DNA from 2 places in the Streptomyces sp. NPDC012508 genome. Region 2 is predicted to be linked to the other one. Evidence: riboswitches for the same ligand, from Rfam matches in the RefSeq annotation. Region 2 holds a riboswitch; the other holds the start of a gene.
What was found. Region 2 has a riboswitch for S-adenosylmethionine ahead of ACFY8U_RS22605 (aminotransferase class V-fold PLP-dependent enzyme). Riboswitches for the same ligand answer to the same signal wherever they lie in the genome.
Positions count from the first base shown of each region.

Region 1: it holds a riboswitch for S-adenosylmethionine, as region 2 does, so the genes downstream of both, thrC (threonine synthase) here and ACFY8U_RS22605 (aminotransferase class V-fold PLP-dependent enzyme) in region 2, are expected to answer to the same signal.

Region 1 covers NZ_JBIBEO010000012.1:93,338-97,104, reverse strand. Annotated here, with positions in the region: gene ACFY8U_RS34240 (hypothetical protein) at 1-571, opposite strand, end outside; gene ACFY8U_RS34235 (glucosyl-3-phosphoglycerate synthase) at 628-1,569, opposite strand; SAM riboswitch class I at 1,703-1,856, shown strand; gene thrC (threonine synthase) at 1,874-3,166, shown strand; gene ACFY8U_RS34225 (MoaD/ThiS family protein) at 3,285-3,563, shown strand.
Region 2 covers NZ_JBIBEO010000006.1:421,065-424,831, reverse strand. Annotated here, with positions in the region: gene ACFY8U_RS22615 (cytochrome bc complex cytochrome b subunit) at 1-753, shown strand, start outside; gene trpD (anthranilate phosphoribosyltransferase) at 874-1,938, shown strand; SAM riboswitch class IV at 2,016-2,132, shown strand; gene ACFY8U_RS22605 (aminotransferase class V-fold PLP-dependent enzyme) at 2,322-3,740, shown strand.

The DNA.
Region 1 (3,767 bases), on a different contig from region 2:
CCGTGTAGTAGTGCGCCCCGCCGGTGTCGGCCGGGTCGGTCACCATGCTGTCGATCGAGACCGTCGTTTCGGGCCCCGCCCCGACCCTGATGCGCGGCTCGGTCGTGGCGTGGTCGCCGGGCGAGGTCACCACGTCGCGGCTGCCGGAGCTGTCGCACCGCTTCGTCTGCGCCCCGCTCGGCGCCCGGTACGTACCGTCGTTGCCGCCCCAGAAGAGCCGGGCGTACGCGACCCGGGCGCCGACCGGGATCACGACGTGGCCGATGCTGGAGCCGTAACCGGCGGTCATGGCCGCGGTGTCGATCCGCTCCATGGCGAACGTGTCGTTGTCCTCGCGGCCCTGCCCCGCGGCCGCGATGGCGCAGCGTGCGGCCAGGTCGGCGGGGGCGGTGGGGCAGCCCATGACCGTGTTGCCGATGGTCGTGAAGTCGCCGTAGAGCGACGCTTCGTAGCGCTTGCCGAAGGGCTCCACCACATCCGCCGCGGCCGGGCCGGCCGCGGCGAGGGTGAGCGAGCCGAGCGAACCGAGTGAGCCGGCGGCGAGGCCGAGCGCCGCCAGCAGCGTGGTCATTCGATGGGTGAACGGCATAAAACCGAAATGTATGCAAAAAGCATCATCATTCGGCGTTACGCCACGCGGCGGTGCGTGTACTCCGTGATGTCGATCATGGGTGGCCGTTCCTCGGTGTCCACGGCGTACGTCCGCGGGGTGAAACCGGTGTCGTCCCGCTCGAACTGGGTGAGCCGGGGCCGCACGAGATGCCCGCGGGAGAGGCGCAGCTGCGCCGTCCGGTAGATCGCCGCCGCCATCCGTCCGAGTGCCCTGCCGTCCTGGTGCCGGTGCTTGCGCACCCCGACGTCGACCTGGGCCAGGGCGTCCAGACCGACCGTGTGGAGCGCGTCCACGAGCAGGCCCAGCTCCACTCCGTAACCGACGGGGAACGGCAGCCGTTCGAGCAGCGAGCGGCGCGCCGCGTACTCGCCGCCGAGCGGCTGCACGAAGCCGGCCAGCTGCGGCCAGTGCAGATTGAGCAGCGGCCGTGCCACCAGCTCGGTCACCCGACCGCCCTGACCTGGGGCGTCGCCCAGCGGACGGTCGTACATCGCCTTCACGAAGTCGACGTCCGGGTCGGTCAGCAGCGGGCCGACGATCCCGGTGACGAAGTCCGCGGAGAAGTCCCGCAGGTCCGCGTCGACGAAGCAGACGATGTCACCGCGCGTCACCATCAGTGACCGCCACAGCACCTCGCCCTTGCCGGGCACGGCCGGTATCCGGGGAAGGATCGCGTCGCGTGCCACGACACGCGCCCCGGCCGCCGCCGCGACCTCCGCCGTACGGTCGGTGGAGCCGGAGTCGATCACCACCAGCTCGTCCACGAGCGGGACGGCCTCGGTCATGAGCTCCCGGCGGATCACGGAGACGATGTCGCCGACCGTCGCCTCCTCGTCGAGCGCGGGCAGGACGACGCTGACCGTCGTCCCGTGCTTCGCCGCCAGGACGCGGTCGAGCGAACGGTCCGCCACGGACCAGGACCGCCGGCCCAGCCAGCGCTCCACTTCCTCCAGCACGTGATCTCCATCTCGCGGTTCGGACGGCAGGTTCAACCCTCCGGGCCTTCGGTTACAGTCTTGAACAACGCGGATGCCCGATGCATGTCGGGGTCCCGCCCGCGTCCCACAACCGCTTCACACAATCGAATACCGCTCATCCAGAGGGGCAGAGGGAAACGGCCCGTTGAAGCCCCGGCAACCCTCCAGTCGGTCTCGTCCGCGTAGACAACGCGCCAGCGAGGCTCCCGGCTAGGGAAGGTGCCAAATCCGTCTCATGACGACATTCGTCATGGGAAAGATGAGGAGAAAGGGCCTCGCCTCCATGGCTGTACAGACTGTTTCCACCGAAACCTCCCGGACCGTCGATCTCGGTCCCGCTTCCGGCCTTTCCTGCCGGGAATGCGGTGAAGTCTTCCCGCTCGGCCCGATCTTCGCCTGCGAGCTCTGTTTCGGCCCGCTCGAAGTCGCGTACGACCTCCCCACCGGTGACCCCGAGGCGCTGCGCAAGCAGATCGAGGCCGGCCCCGCCAACATCTGGCGCTACGCCCCGCTGCTGCCCGTCCCGGCCGACGTCGCCGAGAAGCCGAACCTGAACCCCGGCTGGACCAAGCTCGTCCAGGCCGACAACCTCGCCCGCGAGCTCGGTGTCGAGCCCGGCAAGCTCTTCGTCAAGGACGACTCCGGCAACCCGACGCACTCCTTCAAGGACCGCGTCGTCGCCCAGGCCCTCGAGGCCGCCCGCGCCTTCGGCTTCACCACCCTGTCCTGCTCCTCCACCGGCAACCTGGCCGGCGCCGTCGGCGCCGCCGCCGCCCGCGCCGGCTTCCGCTCCTGCGTGTTCATCCCGCACGACCTGGAGCAGGGCAAGGTCGTCATGGCCGCCGTCTACGGCGGCGAGCTCGTCGGCATCGAGGGCAACTACGACGACGTCAACCGCTTCTGCTCGGAGCTCATCGGCGACCCGCTGGGCGAGGGCTGGGGCTTCGTCAACGTCAACCTGCGGCCGTACTACGGCGAGGGCTCCAAGACGCTTGCGTACGAGATCTGTGAGCAGCTCGGCTGGGTGATCCCGGATCAGCTGGTGATCCCGATCGCCTCCGGCTCGCAGCTCACCAAGATCGACAAGGGTCTGCAGGAGCTCATCAAGCTGGGCCTGGTCGAGGACAAGCCGTACAAGATCTTCGGCGCGCAGGCCGAGGGCTGCTCGCCGGTGTCGGCGGCCTTCAAGGCCGGTCACGACGTCGTACGGCCCCAGAAGCCGAACACCATCGCCAAGTCGCTCGCCATCGGCAACCCGGCCGACGGCCCGTACGTCCTCGACATCGCGCGCCGCACGGGTGGCGCGGTGGAGGACGTCGACGACGAGCAGGTCGTCGAGGCGATCAAGATCCTGGCCCGTACGGAGGGCATCTTCGCCGAGACGGCGGGCGGTGTGACGGTCGGCGTGACGAAGAAGCTGGTCGAGGCCGGCCTCATCGACCCGGCCCTCACCACGGTCGTGCTCAACACGGGTGACGGCCTCAAGACGCTGGACGCGGTGGCCGATACCTCGCAGGCGACCGCGACGATCCGCCCGAGCCTGGACGCGTTCCGCGAAGCCGGCCTGGCGGGCTGACGCCCGCGACCGCCGTGGTGCGGGGGCGGCCGGTGCTCCGGCCGCTCCGGCCGCCGCCCCGCTCCTCCGTCCCCGCCCGCCCCGCACCCGCCCCGTAGCCACCGAAGGTGATCAACCCATGAGCGTGAAGGTCCGCATCCCCACCATCCTCCGCACGTACACCGGCGGCCAGGCCGAGGTCGCCGCCGAGGGCGCGACCCTGTCCGAGGTCATCGCCGACCTGGAGAAGAACCACGCGGGCATCGCGGCCCGCGTCCTGGACGACCAGGGCAAGCTGCGCCGCTTCGTGAACGTGTACGTCAACGACGACGACGTCCGGTTCGAGCAGGGCCTGGAGACGGCGACGCCGGACGGCGCGGGCGTCTCGATCATCCCCGCGGTGGCCGGCGGTTGCTGAGCCTTCCGGCCCCCTGTTACCCGGCGTAACCGAGTTGCCCCCTCCGCGAGAGAAGCGGAGGGGGCAATTCTGCATGGTTGAGCGCGGTAGAGTTGGGGAAGTCCCCCCGGCCTTCCCTCGCTGCTTGTGCCAGACGCATATGAGAATGCGTCCGCGCCCGACAAGAAGCAGCCAAAGTGTTCGAGTGTTGTGTACCTTCTGCGC
Region 2 (3,767 bases):
GGCCCGTACCGCCCGGACCAGGTGTCCACCGGCGCCCAGCCCGACTGGTACATGGGCTTCGCCGAGGGTCTGATCCGAGTGATGCCGGGCTGGGAGATCAACCTCTGGGGCCACACGCTCGTCCTGGGCGTGATGATCCCGCTGGCGATCTTCCCGCTGGTCCTCGCGGCCATCGCGGTCTACCCGTTCATCGAGTCCTGGATCACCGGCGACAAGCGCGAGCACCACATCGCGCAGCGCCCGCGCAACGCTCCGACGCGCACCGCCTTCGGTGTCGCCTGGATCACCGCGTACATGATCATGCTCGTCGGTGGTGGAAACGACCTCTGGGCCACCCACTTCCACCTGTCGATCAACTCGATCACCTGGTTCGTCCGGATCTTCTTCTTCGTCGGACCGGTCATCGCGTTCATCGTCACCAAGCGGATCTGTCTCGGCCTGCAGCGCCGCGACAAGGACAAGGTGCTGCACGGACGCGAGTCCGGCATCATCAAGCGCCTGCCGCACGGTGAGTTCGTCGAGGTCCACCAGCCGCTCAGCCAGGGCGAGCTGTACCGGCTCACGGCGCACGAGCAGAACCAGCCGGCCGAGATCGGCCCGCTGGTCGACGAGAACGGCGTCGAGCGCAAGGTCGGCCGGATGGAGAAGCTCCGCGTCAGGCTCAGCAAGAGCTACTACGGCGAGGACAGCCAGATCGCCAAGCCGACCGCCGACGAGTACAAGGAGATCACCAGCGGCCACGGCCACCACTGATCACCTGACCTAGAGGTCGCCACAGCGGGAGCCCCGTCCATTCGATGGACGGGGCTCTTTGCCGTCCTCGTTGCTCGATAGGGTGGAGTCGTCACCGTCACGCACTGACCAGGAGCTGCCATGAGCGCTGCGACCCCCGCTGGAGGACCTACGTCGGCGGGCCGCTCCTGGCCCACCGTCCTGGACGGACTGCTGACCGGTCGCGACCAGAGCGCCGAGGACACCGCCTGGGCGATGGACCGCATCCTCCGCGGTGAGGCCACCGACGCCCAGATCGCCGGCTTCGCCGTGGCCCTGCGCGCCAAGGGCGAGACCGTCGAGGAGATCTCGGGCCTCGTGAGGACGATGTACGAGCACGCCAACGTGATCGAGGTCCCCGGCCCGTCCGTGGACATCGTCGGCACCGGCGGCGACGGAGCCAAGACCGTCAACATCTCCACGATGTCGGCGATCGTCGTGGCCGGTACCGGCGCGAAGGTCGTCAAGCACGGCAATCGCGCCGCCTCCAGCGCGAGCGGCGCCTCCGACGTCCTGGAGAAACTCGGCGTCAACCTGCAGCTCACCCCGCAGCGGGTCGTCGAGGTCGCGGAGGAGGCCGGGATCACCTTCTGCTTCGCGGTGAAGTTCCACCCGGCGCTGCGCCATGTGGCCGCGGCCCGCAAGGAGCTCGGCATCCGCACCACGTTCAACTTCCTCGGCCCGCTCACCAACCCCGCCCGCGTCAAGGCGCAGGCGACCGGTGTGGCCGACGCCCGGATGGCCCCGATCATGGCCGGAGTGCTCGCCGAGCGCGGCTCATCGGCGCTGGTCTTCCGCGGCGACGACGGCCTGGACGAGCTGACGACCACGGCCACCTCACGGGTGTGGGTCGTACGGGACGGCGCGGTGCGCGAGGAGGCCTTCGACCCGCGGGACGTCGGCATCGAACTCGTACCCGTGGAGGCGCTCCGCGGCGCCGACGCCTCGTACAACGCGGATGTCGCCCGTCGGCTGCTGGCCGGCGAGACCGGTCCGGTACGGGACGCGGTTCTGCTGAACTCCGCGGCGGCACTGACGGCCCTGGAGCCGGGCGCGGGCACCCTGGTGGAGCAGCTGCGCGAAGGAATCGCGAAGGCGGCCGAGTCGATCGACTCGGGCGCGGCACGGCAGGCGCTGGAGCGTTGGGTCGCGGCCAGCAACAGGTAGCGGCGCCGCGCGCACCCCGTTCCGCCATCCGGAACGGGGTTGCGCGCCGGCGATCACGTGGCATACGTTCAGTGCCAGGTCATGAGTGACAGCCATGAAGCCCCGGCTGGCTGTCCGGCAACCCTCCGTCCGTGGCGGGGTGCCCCGGGTGAAGACCAGGCCGTGGACAGCAAGGTCCGCGGCAAGCGCGGACCCCTGCACACCCTGGGGTCCTGGTCCTCAAGGGAGCAGTCTCGTGAGCAAGCGAATGCGCTAGGGCCTCCGGCCCCGTTTCCCCACCCTCCGCACGAACACCGTGTGTCGAGGCAACACCCGTGTGAGGCACCCCTCTTCGCGCTGCCCCGCGGGCCCTTCGCTGCCCTTCCTGCCCGGGAGATACCGCCATGTCCGCGTACCCGCACGCCGCCGCCACGACCGCCGCCCCCGCCACCTCCACCGCCGCCACCGACTCCGAGGCCGGCGATCCCTGCTGCGCCGCCCCGCTCCCGGTCCTCGGACGGGACGTCACCGTGCCTCTCGTGACCGGGGGCGAGGTCACCTACGCCGCGCTCGACTACGCCGCCAGCGCGCCGGCCCTGCAGCGGGTCTGGGACGACGTCGCCGCGTACGCCCCCTACTACGGCAGCGTCCACCGGGGCGCCGGATACCTCTCGCAGCTCTCCACCGACCTCTTCGAGAGCAGCCGCGTCACCGTCGCCGAGTTCCTCGACTGCCGCCCCGGCGACCAGGTCGTCTTCACCCGCTCCACCACCGACTCGCTCAACCTGCTCGCCGCCACGCTCCCCGCCGGCTGCGAGGTCTTCGTCTTCGAGACCGAGCACCACGCGTCGCTCCTGCCGTGGCAGGACGCCCGGGTCACGTACCTCAACGCCCCGCGCACGCCCGCCCAGGCCGTCGAGACCCTGGAGCGCGCCCTCGCCGAGCGCGACCCCTACGGCCCCGCGCTCGTCTGCGTCACCGGCGCGTCCAACGTCACCGGCGAGCTGTGGCCGGTGAAGGAACTGGCCGCCGCGGCACACGCCCACGGCGCCCGGATCGTCCTGGACGCAGCCCAGCTCGCGCCGCACCACCCCGTCTCCGTACGGGAGTTGGACGTGGACTGGGTCGCCTTCTCCGGCCACAAGCTGTACGCGCCCTTCGGCTCCGGCGTCCTCGCCGGCCGCGCCGACTGGCTCCAGGAAGCCGAGCCGTACCTCGCGGGCGGCGGCGCGTCCAAGAAGGTAGCCCGCCGCAGCGACGGCGGAGTGGACGTCGAATGGCACACCACCGCGGCCCGCCACGAGGCCGGTTCGCCGAACGTCATCGGCGTCTACTCCATCGCCTCCGCCTGCAAGGCGCTCACCGAAGCCGGGTTCGACGACCTCGTCGCCCGTGAGCAGCACCTGATCGCCACCGTCCGGGAGGGCCTCGCCGAGGTGCCCGAGGTCAAGGTCCTCTCGCTCTTCGGCGACGACTCCCCGCGCGTGGGTGTCATCTCGTTCGTCGTGGAGGGCTGGAACAGCTCCCACTTCGCCGCCGCGCTCTCCGCCGAGTACGGCATCGGCGTCCGCGACGGCCTGTTCTGCGCCCACCCGCTGGTCCGCACGCTGCTCGGCAGCGACCCGCAGACCCAGGGCGAGTGCGGGGCTCCCGAGGCCGCGCCGGGCGAGAAGTCGCTCAACGCCATCCGCGTCAGCTTCGGTGCCGGTACGCCCGACGAGCACGTGGAGCGTTTCGTACGGGCCGTGAAGGAGCTCGTCCGGGACGGCGCACAGTGGAAGTACCGCACCGAGGACGGCCGCTGCGTCCCGGACCGCGGCTGAACGCCCACTCGTACGGGTGATAGGGGG